One region of the Streptomyces sp. NPDC000075 genome, then DNA from elsewhere that is predicted to be linked to it. Evidence: riboswitches for the same ligand, from Rfam matches in the RefSeq annotation. Region 1 holds a riboswitch; the other holds the start of a gene.
What was found. Region 1 has a riboswitch for cobalamin ahead of ABT403_RS29505 (ribonucleoside-diphosphate reductase subunit alpha). Riboswitches for the same ligand answer to the same signal wherever they lie in the genome.
Positions count from the first base shown of each region.

Region 2: linked by a shared signal. The riboswitch ahead of cobN (cobaltochelatase subunit CobN) and the one ahead of ABT403_RS29505 (ribonucleoside-diphosphate reductase subunit alpha) in region 1 are both predicted to bind cobalamin.

Region 1 is NZ_JBEPFL010000031.1:70,841-75,992, forward strand. It holds gene ABT403_RS29495 (hypothetical protein) at 1-165, shown strand, start outside; gene ABT403_RS29500 (ribonucleotide-diphosphate reductase subunit beta) at 162-1,175, opposite strand; gene ABT403_RS29505 (ribonucleoside-diphosphate reductase subunit alpha) at 1,175-3,562, opposite strand; cobalamin riboswitch at 3,710-3,833, opposite strand; partial or broken gene ABT403_RS29510 (GNAT family N-acetyltransferase) at 3,899-4,231, opposite strand; gene ABT403_RS29515 (CstA-like transporter-associated (seleno)protein) at 4,315-4,512, opposite strand; gene ABT403_RS29520 (carbon starvation CstA family protein) at 4,509-5,152, opposite strand, start outside.
Region 2 is NZ_JBEPFL010000006.1:303,193-308,344, reverse strand. It holds gene ABT403_RS10620 (ferredoxin-like domain-containing protein) at 1-1,179, opposite strand, end outside; cobalamin riboswitch at 1,459-1,583, shown strand; gene cobN (cobaltochelatase subunit CobN) at 1,617-5,152, shown strand, end outside.

The DNA.
Region 1 (5,152 bases):
GTGGCCGCCCTCCTCCTCGCCCCCTCCCTCTACGGCGCCTTCCACGACCGCCGCATCGACCGGCAGCTCGCCGCGGCGGCCGGCGGGGGCCGGGACGAGAAGAGCCGGGAAGCACCCAGCGGTGCTTCCCGGCTCCTCGTGCCGAACTACGGCGGCTCGGACTAGAAGTCCTCGTCCAGGTCGACCGTGCCCTCGACGGCCACCTGGTACGCCGACGGGCGGCGCTCGAAGAAGTTCGTCAGTTCCTGGACGCCCTGGAGCTCCATGAACGAGAACGGGTTCTGCGAGCCGTACACCGGCGGGAAGCCGAGGCGCACCAGGCGCTGGTCGGCGACGCACTCCAGGTACTCGCGCATCGAGTCGGTGTTCATGCCCGGCAGGCCGTCGCCGCACAGGTCACGGCCGAACTGGAGCTCGGCCTCCACGGCCTCCTTCAGCATGTCGGTGACCTGCTGCTGGAGGGCGTCGTCGAAGAGCTCCGGCTCCTCCTTGCGGACCGTGTCCACGACCTCGAAGGCGAAGTTCATGTGCATGGTCTCGTCGCGGAAGACCCAGTTGGTGCCCGTCGCCAGGCCGTGCAGCAGGCCGCGCGAGCGGAACCAGTACACGTAGGCGAAGGCGCCGTAGAAGAACAGGCCCTCGATGCACGCGGCGAAGCAGATCAGGTTCAGCAGGAAGCGGCGGCGGTCGGCGGCCGTCTCCAGCTGGTCGATCTTCTCGACCGAGTCCATCCACTTGAAGCAGAACTGCGCCTTCTCGCGGATCGACGGGATGTTCTCCACCGCGTCGAAGGCCGCCGCGCGGTCGTCCGGGTCGGGCAGGTAGGTGTCGAGCAGCGTCAGGTAGAACTGGACGTGCACGGCCTCCTCGAACAGCTGGCGCGACAGGTACAGGCGCGCCTCCGGGGAGTTGATGTGCTTGTACAGCGTCAGGACCAGGTTGTTCGCCACGATCGAGTCGCCCGTCGCGAAGAACGCGACCAGACGGCCGATCATGTGCTGCTCGGCCGGCGTCAGCTTCGCCAGGTCGGCGACGTCGGAGTGGAGGTCGACCTCCTCCACCGTCCAGGTGTTCTTGATCGCGTCCCGGTAGCGCTCGTAGAAGTCCGGGTAGCGCATCGGGCGGAGCGTGAGCTCGAAGCCCGGGTCGAGGAGGTTCTTCTTCTCGGCGGTCATTACTGGCAGGCCTCGCAGGACTCGGGGTTCTCAAGGGAGCAGGCCAGCGCCTCGGCGTCCATGGCCTGCGGCAGCTGGGTGGGGGCGGCGGCCGGGACGGCGGTGCCGGAGGCCGCGCGGGCGATCTTCGTCGCCGGGCGCGAGCGCAGGTAGTACGTGGTCTTCAGGCCCTGCTTCCAGGCGTACGCGTACATCGAGCTGAGCTTGCCGATGGTGGGCGTCTCCAGGAACAGGTTCAGCGACTGGCTCTGGTCCAGGTACGGCGTACGGGCCGCCGCCATGTCGATCAGGCCGCGCTGCGGGATCTCCCACGCCGTGCGGTACAGCTCGCGGACCTCCTCGGGGATCCAGCCGAACCCCTGGACGGAGCCGGAGGAGTCGCGCAGGGCCTCACGGGTCTGCGCGTCCCACACGCCCAGCTTCTTGAGGTCCTCCACCAGGTAGCCGTTGACCTGGAGGAACTCACCGCTGAGGGTCTCGCGCTTGAAGAGGTTGGAGACCTGCGGCTCGATGCACTCGTACACGCCCGCGATGGAGGCGATCGTCGCCGTCGGGGCGATGGCGAGGAGCAGGGAGTTGCGCATGCCGGACTTCGCGACGCGGGCGCGCAGGGCGTCCCAGCGCTCGGGCCAGTGGGCTTCCGTCTCGTAGTGGTCCGGGTGCAGGACGCCCTGGGCGGTACGGGTCTCGGCCCAGGCCGGGAGCGGGCCGCTGCGCTCGGCGAGGTCGCAGGAGGCCTCGTACGCGGCGAGCATGATCCGCTCGGAGATCTTCGTGGACAGCGCCTTGGCCTCGGCGGAGTCGAAGGGCAGGCGCAGCTTGAAGAAGACGTCCTGGAGGCCCATCGCGCCCAGGCCCACCGGACGCCACTTGGCGTTGGAGCGGCCGGCCTGCTCGGTCGGGTAGAAGTTGATGTCCACGACGCGGTCGAGGAAGGTCACGGCCGTGCGGACGGTCTCGTCCAGGCGCTCCCAGTCCATGTCCCCGTCGGCGACGAACGCGCCGAGGTTGACGGAGCCGAGGTTGCAGACGGCCGTCTCGGCGTCGTTGGTGACCTCGATGATCTCGGTGCAGAGGTTGGAGGAGTGGACCACCGTGCCGGGCAGGGCGGTCTGGTTCGCCGTCCGGTTGGAGGCGTCCTTGAAGGTCATCCAGCCCTGGCCGGTCTGCGCGAGGGTGCGCATCATGCGGCCGTAGAGGTCGCGGGCCGGCATGGTCTTCTTGGCGAGCCCGGAGGCCTCGGCCTTGGCGTAGGCGGCGTCGAACTCCTCGCCGTACAGGTCGACCAGCTCGGGGACGTCGGCGGGGGAGAACAGCGACCAGTCGGCGTCGGCGTTCACGCGGCGCATGAACTCGTCGGGGATCCAGTGGGCGAGGTTCAGGTTGTGGGTGCGGCGCTGGTCCTCGCCGGTGTTGTCGCGGAGCTCCAGGAACTCCTCGATGTCCGCGTGCCAGGTCTCCAGGTAGACGGCGGCGGCGCCCTTGCGGCGGCCGCCCTGGTTCACGGCGGCGACGGAGGCGTCGAGGGTCTTCAGGAACGGCACGATGCCGTTGGAGTGGCCGTTGGTGCCGCGGATCAGCGAACCGCGGGCGCGGATGCGGGAGTACGAGAGGCCGATGCCGCCGGCGTGCTTGGAGAGGCGGGCGACCTGGTGGTAGCGGTCGTAGATGGAGTCCAGCTCGTCCAGCGGGGAGTCGAGGAGGTAGCAGGAGGACATCTGCGGGTGCCGCGTGCCCGAGTTGAACAGGGTGGGGGAGGACGGCAGGTAGTCGAGGCGGCTCATCAGCCGGTACAGCGAGGCCACTTCCTCGACGGCGCGGACGCTCTCGTCCTCGGCCAGGCCGCAGGCCACGCGCAGCATGAAGTACTGCGGGGTCTCGATCACCTGGCGAGTGTGGGGGTGGCGCAGCAGGTAGCGGCTGTGCAGGGTGCGCAGGCCGAAGAAGCCGAAGCGGTCGTCGGCGCCCTCGGCGAGGGCGTGCTCGACCAGGGCGTTGAGGCGGGCGGCGTGGGCGGCGACGAAGTCGGCGGTGCGGTCGGCGATCAGGCCCTCGCGGTGGCCGACGGCGACGGACTCGGCGAAGGAGGTGGCGCCCTGGCCGGCGGCCTCGTCGGCCACGGCCAGCGTCAGCAGGCGGGCGGCGAGGCGGGAGTAGGCCGGGTCCTCGGAGATCAGGCCGGCCGCGGCCTCGGTGGCGAGCCCGCGCAGCTCGGCCTCGTCGGCGGCGGCGCTGCGGCCGCGCAGGGCGGCGGCGGCGATCCGGCCGGGGTCGGTGTCGGGGAGGTCGGCCGTGAGCTCGGTGAGGGTCCGCAGCAGGGCGGCTCCGGGACCTTCTGCTTCGGGGTGGTCGGACTCGGCGCGCGGTGCGGCGGGCGCGATGGTCACGGGGGAGCTCTCCCTCACTCGGCCCGGTCATCGGCGGAGCGGGGCGCGAGCGGGCGCATGCGGGCGCGCGCACAAGCGCGTTCGGCACCGCATGGCGTCCACCGGCCCAACCGCGAGGCCCGGACGAATCGACACCCCGGCTCGGTCGATCCGGGGGCACTGCCGGCAGGTCTTCGGACTCGCGGATACGCCCTCGGGCGTACGTCTCACCGTTGCGGGACAGTTCCGGATTCCCACCGGATTCCCCTGCGGCGGCAGCAGGCATGAGCATACATGTGGGGGCGACCCGATGCGGTAGCCCCCACATGTTGTGTCGGGTGCATGCGGAGCGTGTCGTCACAGCTCCAGTCGGTACGTGAGCAGGGTCAGCGTGGGGATGGGCGACCAGTCCAGTTCCGGCGTACGGACGAACCCGAGCCGCTCGTAGATCCGTTGGGCTCCGCGCATGGCCGGCTGGGTGGACAGCACCAGCGCGGTGACCCCTTCCAGGGCCAGGGCCCGTTCGGCGCAGGCCCGTACGAGCGCCTCCCCGACGCCCTGCCCGCGCGCCTCGGCGGCCACCGCGAGCATCCGGAACTCGGCGTCGTGCGGCCCGGCGACGTCGGCGAGCCGGCTGCCGGGTGCGGCGAAGGTCACCCCGCCGAGGACCACCCCGTCGCGCACGGCGACGCCGAAGTCCATGCCGTCGAGTGTGCGCCCCGTACACGCCGAGGGGCCCCGCCGGATGGCCGGCGGGGCCCCTCGGTGAGCGCTCAGCAGCAGCGGAAGCCCTCGCGGGGGTCGGCCTCGCGGGCGTCCGTGCGGGCGCGTTCGAAGGCGCGGCGGGTCAGGACCTCGGCCCCGGGGTCGTGGGAGCGGGCGTGGGCGACGTAGCGGTCGTACGCGGCCTCGCCCGAGAACTCCCGGACGTAGTACCGCGCCTTCGCCAGCGCCCCCCGGACCCCGGTCACGCGACGGGGTCCTTCACACGGCCGCCGCCCCCGTCGAGGCCGGCCGCGGCGAGCTCGGCCTTCTCCTCGGCGGTGGCGATCAGGCCCGCCGGGGCGATGATCTTCGACTCGGACCACGGGACCTCGGAGAGGCGGACCGTCTCCGGCGCGGACGCGGCCTTGAAGCAGATCCGGGCCGCGTCCACCAGGACGATGATGATCAGGACGGCGAAGAGGGCGGAGAGGATCCCGTCGACCGTGGCGTTGGTGACCACGGTCTGCATCTCGTCCAGGGTCTTGGCGGGCGGCAGCACCTTTCCGGCGTCGATGCCGGTCTGGTACTTGTCGCGCTGCGCGAAGAAGCCGATCTTCACATCGTCGGAGAAGACCTTCTGGTAGCTCGCGGTCAGGGTGACGGCCACGTCCCAGGCCAGCGGGACGCCGGTGACCCAGGCCCACTTGAGGCGGCCGGACTTGACCAGCAGCGTGGTGCACACCGCGAGGGCGACGGCGGCGAGCAGTTGGTTCGCGATGCCGAACAGCGGGAAGAGCTGGTTGATGCCGCCCAGCGGGTCCTTGACGCCGACCCACAGGAAGTAGCCCCAGCCGCCGACGACGACCGCGCTGGCCAGCCACACGCCCGGCTTCCAGCTGACGTCCT
Region 2 (5,152 bases), on a different contig from region 1:
CGACCAGTGCACGGGCAGGCCGCCGGCGGATTCCGCAACGACCGCGCGGGCGTCGGCGCGCACGTCCGCGAGGGATTTGGCACAACCGGGCCTGCCGGTGCAGGCGGTGACGGACAGCCAGGGGCTGCCGGGCCGGGCGACCAGGCCGGCCGCCTCGACGCGCGCGCACGCGCCGGTGTTCGCGTGCGGCAGGACGACGCTGCGCCAGGGGGTGACGCGCAGCTCGCCGTCAGCACCGCCGGCGGCCTCGGTCAGTACCCGCCACTGTGCGGAGCTCAGCCGTCCGAGCGGGGGCAGCACGCAGAGTCCGGCGCCGTCTTCGCCCCAGGGCCGGGGCGGTTCGGCACAGGGCCACGCCACTTCGGGGCGGTGACCGGCCGCGATCCCGGCGGCGTCGAGCCTCAGCGCGAACTCCCGTGTGTCCAGGGTGTGTTCGTCAGCCAGTTCGGCGATCCGCCAGGGACGGTTCCCGGCGGCGTCGGCGGAGTCGAGGAAGTACTCGGCGGCCAGCAGCGCGGCCCGGGGCGCGTCGGCGGCACCGACCTCGACGGCGTCGGCGGCCGCGCCGAACCGCACCAGGGCCCGGCCGCCGGGAACGTCGCCGGGGACGTTCCCGGCACCGGCGGCGGTCCGGTCGTCCCGCGGCTCCGCGCGTCCCGCGCTCCCGGTGCCGCCCGCGCGGACGGACAGCACGGTGACGTCGGGTTCGAGGGCGGCCACGTCCCCGCGCCCGTCGTCGAGGGCGAACAGGAACCGCCCGGAGAGGGCGGCCGCCCGGGTGCTCGCGCAGAGCAGCCGGTCGAGTTCCCGGACCCAGTCCACGACGAGGGGCCCGCCGAGGGGGCTGGCCACGATGTTGCGCACCCGCTCGTGGCTCGGGGCGGGCAGCAGCCCGGCGCCGCCGAGCATCTCCGCGAGCCCGGCGCCGCAGCCGTCGGCGAGGCCGCGCAGCTGGACGTTGCCGCGCGAGGTGAGTTCCAGGTGCCCGTCCCCGAACCGGTCGGCGGCGAGCCCGAGCACGGCGGCCTGCCGGCCGGTGAGCAGCCCGCCGGGGATCCGCACGCGCGCCAGGTACCCGTCGTCGGCGGAGTGCAGCCGCAGCGCGCCGGGGCAGGCGTCGCCGCGGTCGCGTATGACGGGTTCGTCCCGCGATGCGGCGGAAGGGGGCTGGGGCGGCATGGCCGCGAGCATACCCACGTTTCCCCACCCCCGACCTGTGTCCGTCGCCACCCCGACCAGCGCAATCCAGCCCCACCGCCGATCCTTCCAGCCCACCGGAGGCCCTCCCGGCCCCACCCGGGGGTACCCCAGCGGTAGCCGGGGGAGTTTGCGGCGCGGCCCGATGGGCAGAGCCCCGACGGCGCACCGCACCGCGGCTCACCACCCGCGAGCTCCCCACCCCACCTCCCGGCCAGGGAGACGGCCACCTAAGATGACCTTCCGGCGGACCACTCGGCCCGTCACCGCCGAGGACGGCGACATGGGAGGAAGCCCGGTGCGATTCCGGCGCGGTCCCGCCACTGTGAGCCCCGCGGAGCGATCCGTGAGGTGAGTCAGGAACTCCCGCTGTCCTCACTGCCCGGGGCGCGGAAACCCCGAGGAAGGCCTGCCGCCGCATGATCCTGCTGCTGTCGACGTCCGACACCGATCTGCTCAGCGCCCGCGCCGCGAACGTCGCCGGCGGCCCCGTGCCGTACCGGTTCGCGAACCCCTCCCGCCTCCCCGTCGACGACCTCCCCGGGCTCCTCGACGGCGCCGAGCTGGTCGTCGTACGCCTCCTCGGCGGCCTGCGCGCCTGGCAGGACGGCCTCGACGTGCTGCTGGCCCCCGGCCAGACCCGGCCGGTGGTGGTGCTGACCGGCGAACAGGCCCCGGACGCCCAGCTGATGGAGGCCTCCACGGTCCCCATCGGCATCGCCGCCGAGGCCCACCGCTACCTCGCGCACGGCGGCCCGGCCAACCTGGAGCAGCTGGCCCGGTTCCTGTCCGACACGGTCCTGCTCACCGGCCACGGCTTCGAGCCCCCGGCCGCCTCCCCCACCTGGGGCCCCCTGGAGCGGCCCGCCACGCAGGCCACGGGCCCGCAGGTGGCGGTGCTCTACTACCGCGCCCACCAGATGAGCGGCAACACCGCCTTCGTGCACGCCCTCTGCGACGCCGTCGAGGCCAAGGGCGGCCGCCCCCTCCCCCTGTACGTCTCCTCGCTGCGCACCCCGGAGCCGGAGCTGCTCCACGCCCTGGAGCAGGCGGACGCCATCGTCACCACCGTCCTCGCCGCCGGCGGCACCCGCCCCGCGACCGCCTCGGCGGGCGGGGACGACGAGTCCTGGGACGCGGGCGCCCTGGCCGGGCTCGGCGTGCCGATCCTCCAGGCCCTGTGCCTGACCGGCTCGCGCAGCACCTGGGAGGAGAACGACGAGGGCCTCTCCCCCCTCGACGCCGCCACCCAGGTCGCCGTGCCGGAGTTCGACGGCCGCCTGATCACCGTCCCGTTCTCCTTCAAGGAGATCGACGAGGACGGCCTGCCCGCCTACGTGGCCGACGCCGAGCGGGCCTCCCGCGTCGCCGGCATCGCGGTGCGCCACGCCCGGCTGCGCCACATCGAGCGCGCGGACAAGCGGATCGCGCTGGTCCTCTCCGCGTACCCCACCAAGCACTCCCGCATCGGCAACGCGGTCGGCCTCGACACCCCGGCCAGCGCCGTGGAGCTGCTGCGCCGCCTGATCGCCGAGGGCTACGACTTCGGGCCCGAGGCCGACATCCCCGGCCTGGTCTCCGGTGACGGCGACGAGCTGATCCGCGCCCTGATCGAGGCCGGCGGCCACGACCAGGACTGGCTCACCGAGGAGCAGCTGGCCCGCAACCCCGTCCGCATCCCGGCGGCCGACTACAAGCGCTGGTTCGCCGAACTCCCCGCGGACCTGCGCGAGAGCGTCGAGGAACACTGGGGCGAGGCCCCCGGCAACATGTTCGTGGACCGTTCCGCGAACCCCGAGGGTGACATCGTGCTCGCGGCCCTGCGCCGCGGGAACCTCCTCATCCTCATCCAGCCGCCGCGTGGCTTCGGCGAGAACCCGATCGCGATCTACCACGACCCGGACCTGCCGCCCTCGCACCACTACCTGGCCGCGTACCGCTGGATCCAGGCGGCCGCGCAGGACGGCGGCTTCGGCGCCGACGCGATGATCCACCTGGGCAAGCACGGCAACCTCGAATGGCTGCCCGGCAAGAACGCGGGCCTGTCCGCCTCCTGCTCCCCGGACGCCGCCCTCGGCGACCTGCCCCTCGTCTACCCCTTCCTGGTCAACGACCCGGGCGAGGGCACCCAGGCCAAGCGCCGGGTCCACGCCACCCTGGTCGACCACCTCGTCCCGCCGATGGCGCGCGCCGAGTCGTACGGCGACATCGCCCGCCTGGAGCAGCACCTGGACGAGTACGCGCAGATCAGCGCGATGGACCCGTCGAAGCTCCCCGCGATCCGCGCCCAGATCTGGACCCTGATCCAGGCCGCGAAGCTCGATCACGACCTGGGCATGGAGGAACGCCCCGACGACGAGGGCTTCGACGACTTCCTCCTCCACGTCGACGGCTGGCTGTGCGAGGTCAAGGACGCCCAGATCCGCGACGGCCTGCACGTCCTGGGCGGCGCCCCGACGGGCGAGGCCCGGGTCAACCTGGTCCTCTCCATCCTCCGCGCCCGCCAGATCTGGGGCGGCACCTCCGCCCTGCCCGGCCTGCGCGAGGCGCTCGGCCTCGACGAGTCGGCTGCCACCCGTACGACGGCGGACGCCGTCGAGGAGACGGCCCGCGCGCTGGTCCAGGCGATGGAGGACGCGAACTGGGCGCCGTCGGCGGTCGCTTCGGTCGCGGCGGGCCACCCTCGGGCCGTCGCGGACATCCTCACCTTCGCCGCGCACGAGGTCGTCCCCCGCCTGGCGGGCACCACGGACGAGATCGAGCACGTGGTCCGCGCCCTGGACGGCGGCTTCGTCCCGGCGGGCCCGTCGGGCTCCCCCCTGCGCGGCCTGGTCAACGTCCTGCCGACCGGCCGCAACTTCTACTCGGTCGACCCGAAGGCCGTCCCCTCCCGCCTCGCGTGGGAGACCGGGCAGGCCCTGGCCGACTCCCTCCTGGCCCGCTACCGCGCGGACCACGAGGACGAGTGGCCCGCCTCGGTCGGCCTCTCCCTCTGGGGCACGAGCGCGATGCGCACCGCCGGCGACGACGTGGCCGAGGCCCTCGCCCTCCTCGGCGTCCGCCCGGTCTGGGACGAGGCCTCCCGCCGCGTGACGGGCGTCGAGGCAATCCCCCTCTCCGAACTGAACCGCCCCCGAATCGACGTAACCCTCCGCATCTCGGGCTTCTTCCGCGACGCGTTCCCGCACGTCATCGGCCTCCTGGACGACGCGGTCCGGCTGGCGGCCTCCCTGGACGAGCCTGCCGACTCCAACTTCATCCGCGCCCACGCCCAGGCCGACCTCGCCGCCCACGGCGACGAGCGCAAGGCCACCACCCGCATCTTCGGCTCCCGCCCCGGCACGTACGGCGCGGGCATCCTCCAGCTGATCGACTCCCGCGACTGGCGCACCGACGCCGACCTCGCGGAGGTCTACACGGTCTGGGGCGGCTACGCGTACGGCCGCGGCCTCGAAGGACGGCCCGCCCGCACCGAGATGGAAACGGCCTACAAGCGCATCACCGTCGCGGCGAAGAACACCGACACCCGCGAGCACGACATCGCCGACTCGGACGACTACTTCCAGTACCACGGCGGCATGGTGGCCACCGTCCGCGCCCTGCGCGGCACGGCCCCCGAGGCGTACATCGGCGACTCCACCCGCCCGGAGACAGTCAAGACCCGCACCCTGGTCGAGGAGACCAGCCGCGTCTTCCGCGCCCGCGTGGTCAACCCCAAGTGGATCGAGGCGATGCGCCGCCACGGCTACAAGGGCGCCTTCGAACTGGCGGCGACGGTCGACTACCTCTTCGGCTACGACGCGACCACCGGCGTAGTAGCGGACTGGATGTACGACAAGCTCACGGAAACCTACGTCCTCGACCCGACGAACCGCGCCTTCCTGGAGGAAGCCAACCCCTGGGCCCTCCACGGCATCGCGGAACGCCTCCTGGAGGCCGAATCCCGCGGCATGTG